DNA from 2 places in the Streptomyces flavovariabilis genome. Region 2 is predicted to be linked to the other one. Evidence: riboswitches for the same ligand, from Rfam matches in the RefSeq annotation. Region 2 holds a riboswitch; the other holds the start of a gene.

Region 1 (8,210 bases), on a different contig from region 2:
CTGGTGCGGACATCGCTCGTGTCTTCACGCGTGAAACATGGGTACTGCAACGATGTCAGCCATCTTGTTTTTCGGTATCAACTTCTCGCATCGTGAGACACTGCCGCCGGGCACGCCCTAGCACTCGATGATGTTCACCGCCAGCCCGCCCCGGGCCGTCTCCTTGTACTTCACCGACATGTCCGCGCCGGTGTCCTTCATCGTCTTGATGACCTTGTCCAGGGACACCTTGTGGGAGCCGTCGCCGCGCATCGCCATGCGGGCGGCCGTGACGGCCTTCACCGCGGCCATGCCGTTGCGTTCGATGCAGGGGATCTGGACCAGGCCGCCCACGGGATCGCAGGTGAGGCCGAGGTTGTGCTCCATGCCGATCTCGGCGGCGTTCTCGACCTGCTCGGGCGAGCCGCCGAGGACCTCGGCCAGGGCGCCCGCGGCCATGGAGCAGGCGGAGCCGACCTCGCCCTGGCAGCCGACCTCGGCGCCGGAGATGGAGGCGTTCTCCTTGAAGAGCATGCCGATCGCGCCCGCGGCGAGCAGGAAGCGGACCACGCCCTCCTCGTCGGCCCCCGGCACGAAGTTGACGTAGTAGTGCAGGACCGCCGGGATGATGCCGGCGGCACCGTTGGTGGGCGCGGTGACGACCCGGCCGCCCGCGGCGTTCTCCTCGTTGACCGCCATGGCGTAGAGGGTGATCCACTCCATGGAGAGGGCCAGCGGGTCGCCCTCGGAGCGCAGCTTGCGCGCGGTGTTCGCGGCCCGGCGGCGCACCTTGAGCCCGCCCGGCAGGATGCCCTCCTGGGACAGTCCGCGCGCCACGCAGTCCCGCATCACCTGCCAGATCTCCAGCAGGCCCTCGCGGATCTCCTCCTCGGAGCGCCAGGCCCGCTCGTTCTCCAGCATCAGCGCGGAGATGGACAGGCCCGTCTCCTCGGCCAGGCGCAGCAGCTCGTCACCCGTGCGGAAGGGGTACTTCAGCACGGTGTCGTCGAGTTTGATGCGGTCCGCCCCGACCGCGTCCTCGTCGACGACGAACCCGCCGCCGACCGAGTAGTACGTCTTCGTCAGCAGCTCCGCGCCCGAGGCGTCGTAGGCCCACAGCGTCATGCCGTTCGCGTGGTACGGCAGGGCCTTGCGGCGGTGCAGGACCATGTCGTCGTCGAAGGAGAACGCGATCTCGTGCTCGCCGAGCAGGTTCAGCCGGCCGCCGGTCCTGATCGCCTCCACCCGCTCGTCGGCGCTCGCCACGTCGACCGTGCGGGGCGAGTCGCCCTCCATGCCGAGCAGCACCGCCTTGGGCGTGCCGTGGCCGTGCCCGGTCGCGCCGAGCGAGCCGTACAGTTCCGCGCGGACCGAGGCGACGGACCCCAGGAGCTCCTCGTTGCGCAGCCGCCGGACGAACAGGCCGGCCGCCCGCATCGGGCCGACGGTGTGGGAGCTGGACGGGCCGATGCCGATCGAGAACAGGTCGAAGACCGAGATGGCCACGGGGGAACTCCTGACTACGGGGGTGGTGCAGAGGGGGTGGGCGCCGCGCCCGCTTGTGGCGGACGCGGCACCCGAAAGGTTTTTTCGTTACTTGTTCAGACCCGGGTACAGCGGGTGCCTGTCGGCCAGGGCCTTCACCCGGGCCTTGAGGGCCTCGGCGTCGTAGGACGGCTTCAGCGCCTGGGCGATGACGTCCGCGACCTCCGCGAAGTCCTCGGTGCCGAAGCCCCGGGTCGCCAGCGCCGGCGTGCCGATCCGCAGACCGGACGTCACCATCGGCGGACGCGGGTCGTTCGGGATCGCGTTCCGGTTGACCGTGATGCCCACCTCGTGGAGGCGGTCCTCGGCCTGCTGGCCGTCCAGCTCCGAGTGGCGCAGGTCGACCAGGACGAGGTGCACGTCCGTGCCGCCGGACAGGACGTCCACGCCCACGGCCCGGACGTCGTCCTTCACCAGACGCTCGGCCAGGATGCGGGCACCCTCCAGCGTACGGCGCTGGCGCTCCTTGAAGTCCTCCGAGGCGGCGACCTTGAAGGAGACGGCCTTGGCGGCGATCACATGCTCCAGCGGGCCGCCCTGCTGACCGGGGAAGACGGCGGAGTTGATCTTCTTGGCCAGTTCGGCCGTGGAGAGGATCACACCGCCGCGCGGGCCGCCGAGGGTCTTGTGGGTCGTGGTGGTGACCACGTGCGCGTGCGGCACCGGGTTCGGGTGCAGCCCCGCCGCCACGAGACCCGCGAAGTGGGCCATGTCGACCATCAGGTACGCGCCGACCTCGTCCGCGATCCGGCGGAACTCGGCGAAGTCCAGCTGCCGCGGGTACGCCGACCAGCCGGCGACGATCAGCTTCGGCCTGGACTCCTTCGCCAGCCGCTCCACCTCGGCCATGTCGACCCGGCCGTCCTCGCCCACGTGGTAGGCGACGACGTCGTAGAGCTTGCCGGAGAAGTTGATCTTCATGCCGTGGGTCAGGTGCCCGCCGTGCGCGAGATTCAGACCCATGATGGTGTCGCCCGGCTTCAGCAGCGCGAACATCGCGGCCGCGTTGGCCTGGGCGCCCGAGTGCGGCTGGACGTTGGCGTGCTCGGCGCCGAACAGCTCCTTGACCCGGTCGATCGCGATCTGCTCGACCACGTCGACGTGCTCGCAGCCGCCGTAGTAGCGGCGGCCCGGGTAGCCCTCGGCGTACTTGTTGGTGAGGACCGAGCCCTGCGCCTCCATGACCGCGGCCGGAGCGAAGTTCTCCGAGGCGATCATCTCGAGCGTGGACTGCTGGCGGTGGAGCTCGGCGTCGACCGCTGCGGCGACCGCCGGGTCGAGCTCGTGCAGGGGTGTGTTCAGGACGGACATACGACTCCTCAGCCCGCGGAGAACGCGGTGTACTCGTCGGCGGAGAGCAGGTCGCCCGGCTCGTCCGTGACCCGCACCTTGAACAGCCAGCCGCCCTCGAAGGGGGCCGAGTTCACCAGCGACGGGTCGTTCACGACGTCCTCGTTGACCTCGGTGACCTCACCGGAGACGGGGGAGTACAGGTCGGACACCGACTTGGTCGACTCCAGCTCGCCGCAGGTCTCGCCGGCGGACACGGAGTCACCGACCTCGGGAAGCTGGACGAACACGACATCGCCGAGCGCGTTGGCCGCGTGCTCCGTGATGCCGACCGTCGAGACGCCGTCCTCGGCGGCCGACAGCCACTCGTGCTCCTTGCTGTAGCGCAGCTCTTCGGGGTTGCTCATGGCCTGGATTCTCCTGTACGCGCGGGAGTGCTGTGGAAGGGGGGACTACTGGTGAGCTGGGACGACGGGCACGGGACCGCTGCCGCGGCCCTCCGGCCAGTGTCTACTTCTGGCGCTTGTAGAACGGCAGCGCCACGACCTCGTACGGCTCGTGACTGCCCCGGATGTCCACGCCCACGCCGGTCGTGCCGGGCGCGGCGTGCGCGGCGTCGACATACGCCATCGCGACCGGCTTGCCGAGGGTGGGGGAGGGGGCGCCGGAGGTGACCTCGCCGATCACCTCGCCGCCGGCGACGACGGCGTACCCGGCGCGCGGGACCCGGCGGCCCTCGGCGATCAGGCCGACCAGGACGCGCGGCGGATTCTGCTCGGCGCGGGCGGCGGCCTCGCGCAGGGCCTCACGGCCCACGAAGTCGCCCTCCTTCTCGAACTTCACCACCCGGCCGAGACCGGCGTCGAAGGGCGTCAGGGAGGTGCTCAGCTCGTGCCCGTACAGCGGCATGCCCGCCTCCAGGCGCAGCGTGTCGCGGCAGGACAGCCCGCAGGGGACCAGCCCGGCGCCCTCGCCGGCCTTGGTCAGGGCCTGCCACAGCTCGACCGCGTGCTCGGGCTTCACGAACAGCTCGAAGCCGTCCTCGCCGGTGTAGCCGGTCCGGGCGATCAGGGCCGGGACGCCCGCGACCGTGCCGGGCAGCCCGGCGTAGTACTTCAGGCCGTCGAGGTCGGCGCCGGTCAGGGACTTCAGGATTCCCGGGGACTCCGGACCCTGCACGGCGATCAGCGCGTAGGCGTCCCGGTCGTCGCGCACCTCGGCGTCGAAGCCGGCGGCGCGCTCGGTCAGCGCGTCCAGGACCACCTGGGCGTTGGAGGCGTTGGCGACGACCATGTACTCGGTCTCCGCGAGCCGGTAGACGATCAGGTCGTCCAGGATGCCGCCGTCGGCCCGGCAGATCATGGTGTAGCGGGCGCGGCCCGGCTTCACGCCCCCGATGTTGCCCACCAGGGCGAAGTCGAGGAGGGCGGCGGCCTGCGGGCCGGTGACGGTGATCTCGCCCATGTGGGAGAGGTCGAAGAGCCCGGCCTTCGTGCGCACGGCGGTGTGCTCGTCGCGCTCGGAGCCGTAGCGCAGGGGCATGTCCCAGCCGGCGAAGTCGGTCATCGTCGCGCCGAGCGAACGATGCAGGGCATCGAGCGCGGTGTGGCGCAGTGGCGTACTGCTCATCGGTCGGTCGTCTCCAAGGGCATGACGGGCGAGGTCGTTCCTCCCCATCTGTCATCGGAACCTGAGAGGTTCGCCATGACCGCACGGGTCCTGGCTTGCACCTTGGGTGGGGCCACGCCTCCGTCGTGCGGAGGGGACGGCCCGCTTTTCAGATGTGCCTCGCCCGCGCGGTAACGGGGCCTGAGAGATTCAAGGGAGGGACTTGCTCCTTCGGCGCCCCAGCTCTTGCGGTGCTGGGGACTCTCCCGCGCGGATTCAAACGGCCGGTATGCAGTTGGCGGGCACATCATTGCACGCATCCTTCCGGCGCGGCAGGGGGACCTTTCACAGGGAGTGCACGAGTCCGCCCGCCGGACACAGAGACCTGTAGCAGCCCTGTTGCAGGACAAGAACGTAAATGAGAGGCCTGCGGCATTACCTTCTCTTTACACTCGGCGGGGATGGGACTCCGTACCTGGCCCCAGGGGAGGACGATCACGGTGAACAGGACCACCGCGTACGCGACGACGGGCATGGCGCTGCCCGAGCAGCCGGCCGCCGCTCCGGTCCGGGCGGTCCGCGCCCCGGTGCCGGCGCCGGCGCCGGTCGTCCGCGATCTGCGCGACCGCGCCGGGCGCGGCCCGCGCGCGCTGCTGTTCGGCCCCCGCGACCTCGTCGTGGTCACGGGACTGCCCGGCAGCGGCAAGTCCACGCTGATGCGGCGCACCGTGCCGGACCGGCGCGTCGACTCCCAGGACACCCGTGACCGCTGGGCCCGCCGCATGCCGCGCGCCCTGCCGTACGCGCTCTACCGCCCGCTCGTCCGCCTCGCCCACTACGCCGGGCTGCGCCGTGCCCTGCGCACGGGTGAGGGCCTCGTGGTGCACGACTGCGGCACACAGGCCTGGGTTCGCCGCTGGCTCGCCCGCGAGGCCCGCCGCCGGGGCGGCACGCTCCACCTGCTCCTCCTCGACGTCACCCCCGAGCAGGCCCTGGCCGGCCAGCGCGACCGGGGCCGCGGCGTCTCGCGCTACGCGTTCCTGCGCCACCGCGCCGCGAGCACCCGCCTCCTGCACGCGGTGGAACGCGGCGACCTCCCCTCCGGCTGCGGCTCCGCCGTCCTGGCCGACCGGGACGCGGCGAACGCGCTCCACAGAATCGGCTTCACGGGCTGAGGGGGCTGGGGCCGGGGCGGCGTACGAGTGTCGCGCGCCGGTGGGAGGTGGCTGGGCCTCCGGGGCCGCTGCCTGGGAGCGTGCGCTGTGGTGCGTGCGTTGGTCCCGCCGCCTCCAGGAGTGCTGTGCCCGGTGGGATGTGGCCGGCCTCAGGGGCGGCCGCCTCGGGGGCACGTGCCGTGGTCCTCGTGCCGACCCGTCGCATCCCTGCGCCGCGGGCTCACGGACAGGCCTCCGGGCCGGCCGCCTGCGGTCGCGCGGTGTGGCGCACGGGCGGTTCCGGGCTCAACCTCGTCCGCCGGCGCCCACCCCACCGTCCACAGCCCGACCTCCCCGCGCCCCTGAGCCGTTAGCCTTTTGAGCCACAGCAGTGGTTCCAGGCAGGCGGTAGGCAGATGGACATCCCGGCGGACTTCTCCGCGGACTTTCCGGCGCAGACGCAGACCCACCCGCACGGCGGTTGGCCCGGCAACGAGCTGGAGGAGGTGCTCTCGGCCTCCCTCAGCGCCGGACCGGCGGCCGGCGGGCGGATCGTCGAGGTGCTCGGCCGGAGCTTCGTATGGATCCCGCTGCCCAGCGGCGGCGGCCCGCACAGCGGCCCCCTCGACCTGCCCGGCATCGAGATCGACGGCCAGGCGTTCGTGCCGGTGTTCAGCTCAGAGGAGCAGTTCCGCCAGGTCGCCGGCTCGCACATGTCGTACACCATCGCGCCGGCCGTGGAGTTCGCCCGCGGTCTGCCCCCGCACGCGGGGATAGCCATCAACCCCGGCGGCGTGGTCGGCATCCCGCTCCCGCCGCCCGCCGTGGCGGAGCTGTGCCGGGCCGGCCGGACCCCGCTGGACGGTCCCGCGAGCGGCGGCCGGGTCCGCCTCTTCGAACCCGACTGGCAGGACGACCCGGTGGACTTCCTGGCCGCCGCCTCCGCCGAGTTCGAGGCGACCGGCGTGGTCGTCACGGCACGCCGCTGTCTCGCGGTGATCGAGACCGCCGACCCGGTGATGTTCGTGGGCGTCGAACTCTCCCAGTGGGAAGGCGACCTGCGCGCCCTCCCCCTGGACGCCCTCACCCGTGCCGTCACCGCCGCCCCGGCCCCCTGGCCGGTCAACCTGGTGCTCCTGGACGTGACGGAGGACCCGGTGGGCAACTGGATGAGAGACCGGGTCCGGCCCTTCTACCAACGGTAGGGCAACGCGCCGAAGGGGCGGGGGGAACGGCGCGAGAACCCCACACGGCCCGCACCCGCGCGACGCCATCAGGTTCCGCGTCCGGCGGGCGGGCTTAAGCTAGGGCACGGTCGAGGCGTTGTACGAAGGGGCGGTAAAGGTGAGCGCGAGCGGCACGGCCGCGGCCGGACAGGTCGAGCACATGCTGCGCCAGGTCACGCCCGGGCGTTACGACGCCTACGAGGCACTCCTGCGCGCGCTCGCGACCCCGCACACCGGCCAGATCTGGATGCTCCTGTGGCACGGCCAGGCAGGCTCCCCCGACGCCCAGTACGGGAACATGGACGTCGACGGCTGCGGCTACGCCCCCTGCGTGACGTCCGCCCAGGAGCTCTCGGCCAGTGGCTGGAACCGCTCGTACGAGGTGGTCGACGGCGTCGACGTCGCCCGCGCGCTCTACCCCGACCACTTCGGCCTCTGGCTCAACCCGCACGCCCCCGGCGGCGGCGTCGGCATCCCCTGGCTCGACCTGCGCCGGATCGCCACGGGCCTGGACCGCCAGCCCGCCGGCCCGCTGCGCCTGTCCGAACCGGCCATCGAGATCCCGCAGTTCTACGCCCTGCTCGCGCAGAACGCCCACCGCACTCCGGCGGTCCGCTCGCTGCGCCGCGCCTGGGTGCAGCCGGCGCTCGGGGCGCCGTACCTCGCCATCGGACTGGATGTGTACGACACCTCGCCGCCGGCCGTGGACTCCGTGCGCGCGATGATGCAGCAGTCCCTCGGTGCCGTGCCGGACGGGCTCCCCGTGTCGACCGTCGCCATGTCCGACGAGCACGACCCGGTCGCCATGTGGCTGCGCGCGAGCGCCCGCCCCTTCTACGACCGCGAGGCGCACGCCACCGCCCCCGTCCAGGCCCCGGCCTCCGGCTACGGATACCCTCCGGCTCAAGGCCGGTACTGATCGGCTGGAAGCAGCCTCCCGGAGCCCCTCCCGCGCCATTTCACGAACGCGAGAATCCCTCAGCTCTCCGCGCGTAGATAGGGGTGAAATGCGCACCTGTGTCCTAAAATGCCCCTGTCTCAGCGCGTCCGACCCCCGTTACTCACTGTCCGGATAACGGAACTCCGCAGACAGCATCACGTTTACGCATCCATTCATCGCCAAGTCTGGCAACAGATCGCCAAAGCGTTGAAGACTCCCCGCAAGACACGGGCCGGGTCGGTCTCGTGGATGAGACAAACAAAACCGCTACAGCGGCAGCCAGGGGCTCGGCGATCGCCGGCCCGAGAGGGGTCAATCGCACCGTGACCGCACCGATCGAGACCACCGGGGCGGAAGCCGGAGCACAGCCCGAGGCCGTGCTCTCCGGGGTCAAGAAGAGCCAGATCGAAGGGCGCTCGCTCACCCAGATCGCCTGGATGCGCTTCAAGCGGGACAAGGTGGCGATGG
Region 2 (8,210 bases):
ACGTCGATGGCCACCACCGAGCACCCGGCGCCGAGCCGTCCGGAGCCCACCCCGCCCAGCCGCCTGCGCGCCTGGATGCTGGAGGGCCTGACCGACATGGGCAAGGGCGGCGGCCACACCGGACCCCATGCCGAACCGGAGCCTCCGCACCGGGGACAGCGCTGGTGGCGGGTGATGTGCCTGACCGGCGTCGACTATTTCTCGACCCTCGGCTACCAGCCGGGGATCGCGGCCCTCGCCGCCGGACTGCTGTCACCGGTCGCGACCATCGTCCTGGTCGTCGTCACGCTGGCCGGCGCCCTGCCCGTCTACCGCCGGGTGGCCGAGGAGAGCCCCCACGGCGAGGGCTCGATCGCGATGCTGGAGAGGCTGCTCTCCTTCTGGCAGGGCAAGCTGTTCGTACTGACCCTGCTGGGCTTCGCCGCCACCGACTTCCTCATCACCATCACCCTGTCGGCCGCCGACGCCTCCACCCACCTCGTGGAGAACCCGCATCTGACCCTTGTCCTGCACGACCGGCAGATGCTGATCACGCTGGTCCTGGTGGCCCTGCTCGGCGCGGTGTTCCTCAAGGGCTTCATGGAGGCGATCGGCGTCGCGGTCGCCCTCGTCGGTGCCTACCTCGCGCTGAACGTGGTCGTGGTGGCCGCCGGCCTCTACCACGTCATCACGGCGGGTCATGTGGTCACCGACTGGTCGAGCGCCCTCACCACGCAGCACAGCAACGTCTTCGCCATGATCGGCGTCGCCCTGCTCGTCTTCCCGAAACTGGCGCTCGGCCTCTCCGGGTTCGAGACGGGCGTCGCCGTGATGCCGCACGTCAAGGGCGACCCGGACGACACCGAGGCACGGCCGACCGGCCGCATCCGCGACACGAAGAAGCTGCTCACCACCGCCGCGCTGATCATGAGCGTCTTCCTGATCACCACGAGCTTCATCACCACCCTCCTCATCCCGGAGAAGGAGTTCGAGGCGGGCGGCCAGGCCAACGGCCGCGCGCTCGCGTACCTGGCGCACGAATACCTGGGCAACACGTTCGGCACCGTCTACGACGCCTCGACGATCGCCATCCTCTGGTTCGCCGGCGCCTCCGCGATGGCCGGTCTGCTCAACCTGATGCCGCGCTATCTGCCCCGCTACGGCATGGCCCCGCACTGGGCCCGCGCCGTGCGGCCCATGGTCATCGTCTTCACCCTGATCGCCTTCCTGGTCACGTGGATCTTCGACGCCGACGTCAACGCCCAGGGCGGTGCCTACGCCACCGGGGTGCTGGTCCTCATCAGCTCCGCCGCGATCGCGGTGACCATCGCCGCCCGCAAGGCCCGGCAGCGGAACTGGACCATCGCCTTCGCGGTGATCTCCGCGGTATTTCTCTACACGACCGTGCTCAACGTCATCGAGCGCCCGGACGGTGTGAAGATCGGCGCCTGCTTCATCGCCGGCATCATCCTGGTCTCCCTGCTGTCACGGCTGGCCCGGGCGTTCGAGCTCCGCGTGACCAGCGTGACGCTGGACGACATGGCGCAGCGTTTCGTCCGGGACACGGCCAGCCGCCGGATGCGGTTCATCGCCAACGAGCCCGACCGGCGCGACATCGCCGAGTACCGCGACAAGATCGACCAGATCCGGCACGACAACGACGTGCCCGGCCAGGAGGACTTCGTCTTCGTCGAGGTGACGGTCACCGACCCGTCCGAGTTCGAGGCGGGCCTGACCGTACGCGGGGAGGTGCTGCACGGCCGCTACCGCGTCCTGACCCTGGAGTCGTCCTCCATCCCCAACGCCCTGGCCGCACTTCTGCTGCACGCCCGCGACTCGACGGGCTGCACCCCGCACATCTACTTCGAGTGGACCGAGGGCGGGCCGTTCGCCAACTTCCTGCGCTTCTTCCTGTTCGGCCAGGGGGAGGTCGCACCGGTGACCCGCGAGGTCCTGCGCGAGGCGGAGCCGGACCGGAAACGGCGGCCGAAGGTGCACGTGGGCTGAGTCAGGCCGTAGCGCTCCTCCTGCGGAAGACCCTGCGCGGCGGGCGCACCACGATCTGCCCGTAGTGGATCTCACCCGTGATCCGTACCCGCAGCAGGACCGGGGCCTCGACCGGCCGGCGCGCCTTGATCTCGGAGTAGTTCATCACCAGGCCGCCGGTGTCCACCACGACACCCGGCCGAGTGGCCAGTCTCAGGGCGCCGGCGTGCAGGTTCAGGTCGACGTCCAGGGTGTCGTGTGTGATCACCGCGTCGGTGAAGTCGAGTGCCACCTCGCCCCACGCCGAACGGATCTCCAGCCGCCGCGGCACCACCCAGCCGTCGCCCCGCCGGGTCGAGGCGCCCTCCTGCTGGATCCGGACGACTTCCTCGACCCCGACGGGGGTCCCGCCGGCCGTCGCGGGCAGATCCGCGGTCAGCACCGCGAGCTCGCCCACCGTACGGGCCGACAGGGCGGCCTCCAGCCGCTCGTCGAGCTCCTCCAGGGTGAGCCGTCCGTCGCCCGCGGCGACGCGCAGCACATCCACGGTCCGGTCCCGGTCCGCGTGCGACGCCCTCACCTCGGGCGATCCGCCGGTCCGCGCGATCTCCGCCGCCATCACTCCACCCCGATCCCCCCGGGCACGGCACCCGGCCACCAGTCGGGACTAACGCTATATCGCGTCATACCCAACGGCCAACCCTGCATCCGCCGTTCCCCTCCCGCACCCCTATCGTGACCGGCATGCAGTCCTACACGATCGGCCAGGCAGCACGGCTGCTCGGCGTGAGCCCGGACACCGCCCGCCGCTGGGCGGACGCGGGCCGCATCACGACCCACCGCGACGAGGCCGGGCGACGGCTCATCGACGGACGGGACCTGGCCGCGTTCTCGGTCGAACTCGCCCGGTCCGGCGCCGCCGAGGAGGACGCCCCGTACACCTCGGCCCGCAACGCCTTCCCCGGCATCGTCACCGCGATCAAACTCGGCGACGTCGCCGCCCAGGTCGAGATCCAGGCGGGCCCGCACCGGCTCGTCTCCCTGCTCACCCGTGAGGCGGTGGAGGAACTGGGCCTGGAGGTCGGCATGGAGGCGACGGCCCGCGTGAAGTCGACGAACGTCCACATCGACCGCGTCTGAACAGCCCAGGCGACGCGGACGCACGCGTACCGGGCCGGAAGCACCCGCCGGGCTACCGTGCACCCATGAGCCTGAGCATCCGCAACCAGCTCCCCGGCACCGTCACGGCCGTCACCCCGGGCGAGGCCATGGCGACGGTCAGGGTCCGCCTCACCGGCGGCCAGGACCTCACCGCGGCGATCACCCGCGAGGCCGCGGATGACCTCCGCCTCATCCCGGGCACCGCCGTGCGCGCCCTGCTGAAGGCGACGGAGGTCTCCCTGGCCACCGCGCCCGTCGAGGGCCTGTCGATCCGCAACCAGCTCCCCGGTACGGTCACGGCCATCGCGGCCGGTGACGCGATGGCCTCGGTCCGCGTCACGGTCGGGGGCGGCGAACTGACCGCCGCGATCACCAGGGACGCGGCGGAAGACCTGGCCCTGTCGCCCGGGATCCCCGTCGTCGCCCTGATCAAGGCGACCGACGTGGCGCTCGCCACCGCATGACTCGCCGGCGAACGGCGAGAGGGGCCCCGCACCGCGGAGCCCCTCCCTGTGACCTGTCGGCCGATCAGTCCTCGTACGCGTCCAGCGGCGGGCAGGAGCACACCAGATTCCGGTCGCCGAAGGCCTGGTCGATGCGGCGCACCGGCGGCCAGTACTTGTCGGCGGTCGACACCCCGGCGGGGAAGACGGCCTCCTCACGGCTGTAGGCGTGCTCCCACTGGCCGGCGAGCGCACCGGCGGTGTGCGGGGCGCCGCGCAGCGGGTTGTCGTCCGCGGGCCACTCGCCGGAGCCGACCTTCTCGATCTCCGCGCGAATGGCGATCATCGCCTCGCAGAACCGGTCCAGCTCGGCCAGGTCCTCCGACTCGGTCGGCTCGATCATCAGCGTCCCGGCCACCGGGAACGACATGGTCGGCGCGTGGAAGCCGTAGTCGATCAGCCGCTTGGCGACGTCGTCGACGCTCACGCCGGTCGCCTTCGTCAGGGGCCGCAGGTCGATGATGCACTCGTGCGCGACGAGCCCGCCGGGACCGGTGTAGAGCACCGGGTAGTGCGGCTCCAGCCGCTTGGCGATGTAGTTGGCGCTGAGCACGGCCACCTGCGTGGCCCGCTTCAGCCCCTCGCCGCCCATCAGCCGGACGTACGCCCACGAGATGGGCAGGATGCCGGCGGAGCCCCACGGCGCCGCCGAGATGGGCCCGACGCCCGTCTCGGGGCCGGCCTCGGGCTGCAGCGGGTGGTTCGGCAGGTAGGGCGCCAGGTGCTCGCGCACCGCGACCGGGCCGACGCCGGGACCGCCGCCGCCGTGCGGGATGCAGAAGGTCTTGTGCAGGTTCAGGTGCGAGACGTCCCCGCCGAAGTGCCCCGGCTTGGCGAGCCCGACGAGCGCGTTGAGGTTGGCCCCGTCGACGTAGACCTGCCCGCCCGCCTCGTGCACCTGCGCGCAGATGTCGGCGACGTGCTCCTCGAACACCCCGTGCGTGGACGGGTACGTGATCATCAGCACGGCCAGCTCGTCGCGGTACTGCTCGATCTTCGCCCGCAGATCCTCGACGTCGATCTCGCCGTCCTCGGCGGTCTTCACGACGACGACCTTCATGCCCGCCATCACCGCGCTGGCGGCGTTGGTGCCGTGCGCGGACGACGGGATCAGGCACACCGTGCGCTGCTCGTCCCCGTTGGCCCGGTGGTACCCGCGGACGGCGAGCAGACCGGCCAGCTCGCCCTGCGATCCGGCGTTCGGCTGGAGGGACACCTTGTCGTAGCCGGTGACCTCGGCGAGCCGGTCCTCCAGCTCGTGGATGAGCGTGAGGTAGCCCCCGGCCTGCTCGGCGGGCGCGAAGGGGTGCATCTGCCCGAACTCGGGCCAGGTGACCGGCTCCATCTCGGTGGTCGCGTTGAGCTTCATGGTGCAGGAGCCCAGCGGGATCATGCCCCGGTCGAGCGCGTAGTCGCGGTCGGCCAGCCGGCGCAGGTAGCGCAGCATGGCGGTCTCGGAGCGGTGCTGGTGGAAGACGGGGTGCGTCAGGTACTCGTCGGTCCGCAGGAGCGCGTTCGGAAGCCCGTCCTCGGTGGCTGCGTCCAGCGCCTCGATGACTCCCTCGACACCGAAAGCGGCCCATACGGCACGTAGCTGGTTCCGCGTGGTGGTCTCGTCGCAGGCGATCGAGACGTGGTCGGCGTCCACGAGCCGCAGGTTGATCCCGTTGTGCCGCGCGGCGGCCACGACGTCGGCGGCCCGGCCCTCGACGCGCACGGTCAGCGTGTCGAAGTAGGACCCGTGCACGACCTCGACCCCGCCGTTCGCGAGCCCGGCGGCGAGCACCGTGGCGTACCGGTGGGTGCGCCGCGCGATGCCCTTGAGGCCCTCCGGGCCGTGGTAGACGGCGTACATGCCGGCCATGACGGCGAGCAGCACCTGGGCGGTGCAGATGTTGCTGGTGGCCTTCTCGCGGCGGATGTGCTGTTCACGCGTCTGCAGCGCCAGCCGGTAGGCCTTGTTCCCGTCGGCGTCCACGGACACTCCGACGAGCCGCCCGGGCAGGCTGCGCGCCATCTTGTCCCCGACCGCCATGTAGCCGGCGTGCGGTCCGCCGAAGCCCATGGGCACGCCGAAGCGCTGCGTCGTCCCGACGGCGATGTCCGCGCCGAGCTCACCAGGCGACTTCAGCAGCGTCAGCGCCAGCAGGTCGGCGGCGACGGTGACGAGTGCCCCGAGACCGTGCGCCTGGTCGATGACCGGCTTGATGTCCCGCACGGCACCGGAGGCGCCCGGGTACTGGATCAGCACGCCGTTGATCTCGCGCTCGGCGACCTCGGCGGGGATGCCGTCGCTGAGGTCGGCCACGACGACCTCGACCCCCGTCGGCTCGGCCCGGGTCCGGATCACGGCGATGGTCTGCGGCAGCGCGTCCGCGTCGACCAGGAACAGGCCCTTCTTGTTCTTGCCCAGACGCCGCGACAGCGCCATGGCCTCGGCGGCCGCCGTGCCCTCGTCGAGCAGGGAGGCGCCGGAGGTCGGCAGTCCGGTCAGGTCGGCGACCATCGTCTGGAAGTTGAGCAGCGCCTCGAGCCGGCCCTGCGAGATCTCCGGCTGGTACGGCGTGTAGGCCGTGTACCAGGACGGGTTCTCCATGACGTTGCGCATGACGACCGGCGGCGTGAACGTGCCGTGGTAGCCGAGGCCGATCATGGAACCGAGGACCTGGTTGCGGTCGGCGAGGGAGCGCAGCTCGGCGATCACCTCGGCCTCGCTGCGGGCGCCCGGCAGGTCCAGTGCCTCGGCGCTGGCGATCACGGCCGGGACCGCGGCGGCGGTGAGCTCGTCCAGCGAGCCGTAGCCGACCTGGGCGAGCATCTTGGCGCAGGCCTCGTGGTCGGGGCCGATGTGGCGCTGCTCGAAGGGGACTGCCTCTTCGAGCTCGGAGAGCGGAATGCGGTGGGCGGTCATTACGGAGGCCTCCTGGTCGACACGACCTTCGAGGGGCACCACGGCGCGGGTACCCGAACGGCCTCCCCCTCTGTCATCTCGACCTGAGAGCTTCACCGGATCGCCCGAAGGCCTCCGGTTTTCACCGTCGGTGAGAGCGGAAGCCGTCGACACCCGCCCTGCTTTCCAGAGTGACCTCGTCCGTGCGGTACGTGAGCCTGAGAGATTCCGGGGAGGATTTGCTCCTTCGGCGCCTCCGATGGTGTCTGGAGGACTCTCCCGCACGGGGTCAACAGCCGCTGCCAGCGTACCAGCGAGGTCAACGCACGAACCTTCGAGTGGCCGCATCCCCGCTTGTACCGTTTTGTAGTGTTTACGGATGAGGTGCGACCATGTGGAGGGCCCGTGCGAACCGATATCGATCCGCGCAACCTGATCGGCCGCAAGGCGTTCGACCGCAACGGGACCAGGATCGGCACGATCGACGAGGTCTACCTCGACGACGCCACCGGCGAGCCGGAGTGGGCGGCCATACGGACCGGCCTGTTCAGCAGAGACGCGTTCGTCCCCCTGGAACCCAGCGAACTGATCGAGGGCGCCCTCCACGTCCCCTTCGACCGCGCCCTGATCAAGGACGCCCCCGACTTCGGTGTGGGCCGTCACCTCTCCCCCGAGCAGGAACTGCAGCTCTACCACCACTACGGCCTCGACGTCGCCGCCCCGCCCCCGCTGCCGGACCACGACTTCGGCAAGCTGGCGGGCACCGACGAGACTGCCTGAGACCCCGCCCCGGGCACTCCGCCCCCTCCTTCGGGCCCGCCTAACACCAACGGCAGCGGGTCGGCCGCCTCAAGATCCGGATCGTCGACCCGGAAGGTCCGCACGCGGCCGGGCTCCGAGGAGGGCGTCTCGAACCGTACGGTGACCCGCCCCAGGCCGCTGCCCTGCACCCAGCCGTGCCCGAACTCGGCATGGCGCACGTCGTGCCCGGCGGGCCACCGCCGTTCGGCGAGCGACGCCGGCTGCTCCTCGGCGGGCGCCGCGGTGTGCTCCTCGACCGGCCCCTCCGCGACCGCCCGCTCCCCCGCCGCCTGCGCGAACAGGTCCTCCTGCGTGTAGTCGGCGAGCCCGCTGACCCCCACCCCGAGCAGCCGCACCCCGCCCGTCGTGTCCACCGAGTCCAGCAATCTGCCCGCCGCCTCGCGGATCACGGCGGGATCGTCCGTCGGTCCGCGCAGCGTCTCGGACCGGGTGAGCGTCGAGAAGTCGTAGCGCCGCACCTTCAGCACGATGGTCCGCCCGGACAGCCCGGCCCCACGCAGCCGCCGCACGCACCGCTCGGCGAGCCGCTGCACCTCCAGCCCGACCCGCGTCCGGTCGTGGATGTCGACGTCGTAGGTGTCCTCGACCGACACCGACTTCGTCTCGCGCTCCGCCACCACGGGCCGGTCGTCCCGCGCCAGCGCCATGGCGTAGAGACCGTGCCCGTGCGCCTTCCCCAGCAGCCGGACCAGTTCGTCCTCGCCCGCCTCGACGATCTCCTCCACCGTGGTGATCCCGGCCCGCCGCAGATGGTCACCCGTCGCCGGCCCCACCCCCGGCAGGATCCGCACCGACAGCGGCCCGAGCATCGCCCGCTCGCTCCCCGGCTCGATGACCACCAGCCCGTCGGGCTTGGCCTCCTCCGAGGC

What was found. Region 2 has a riboswitch for glycine ahead of gcvP (aminomethyl-transferring glycine dehydrogenase). Riboswitches for the same ligand answer to the same signal wherever they lie in the genome.
Region 1: linked by a shared signal. The riboswitch ahead of gcvT (glycine cleavage system aminomethyltransferase GcvT) and the one ahead of gcvP (aminomethyl-transferring glycine dehydrogenase) in region 2 are both predicted to bind glycine.

Annotation. Positions count from the first base shown of each region.
Region 1 is NZ_JNXD01000012.1:2,291-10,500, forward strand. It holds gene IO24_RS0121930 (MFS transporter) at 1-13, opposite strand, end outside; gene IO24_RS0121935 (L-serine ammonia-lyase) at 118-1,485, opposite strand; gene glyA (serine hydroxymethyltransferase) at 1,573-2,835, opposite strand; gene gcvH (glycine cleavage system protein GcvH) at 2,844-3,221, opposite strand; gene gcvT (glycine cleavage system aminomethyltransferase GcvT) at 3,325-4,443, opposite strand; glycine riboswitch at 4,482-4,601, opposite strand; glycine riboswitch at 4,602-4,701, opposite strand; gene IO24_RS0121955 (AAA family ATPase) at 4,923-5,597, shown strand; gene IO24_RS0121960 (enhanced serine sensitivity protein SseB) at 5,993-6,781, shown strand; gene IO24_RS0121965 (enhanced serine sensitivity protein SseB C-terminal domain-containing protein) at 6,921-7,721, shown strand; gene IO24_RS0121970 (ABC transporter permease) at 8,066-8,210, shown strand, end outside.
Region 2 is NZ_JNXD01000028.1:9,788-17,997, reverse strand. It holds gene IO24_RS0135495 (APC family permease) at 7-1,986, shown strand; gene IO24_RS0135490 (DUF1707 SHOCT-like domain-containing protein) at 1,988-2,584, opposite strand; gene IO24_RS0135485 (TOBE domain-containing protein) at 2,710-3,105, shown strand; gene IO24_RS0135480 (TOBE domain-containing protein) at 3,171-3,590, shown strand; gene gcvP (aminomethyl-transferring glycine dehydrogenase) at 3,655-6,540, opposite strand; glycine riboswitch at 6,716-6,811, opposite strand; gene IO24_RS0135470 (PRC-barrel domain-containing protein) at 6,925-7,299, shown strand; gene IO24_RS0135465 (DNA polymerase IV) at 7,218-8,210, opposite strand, start outside.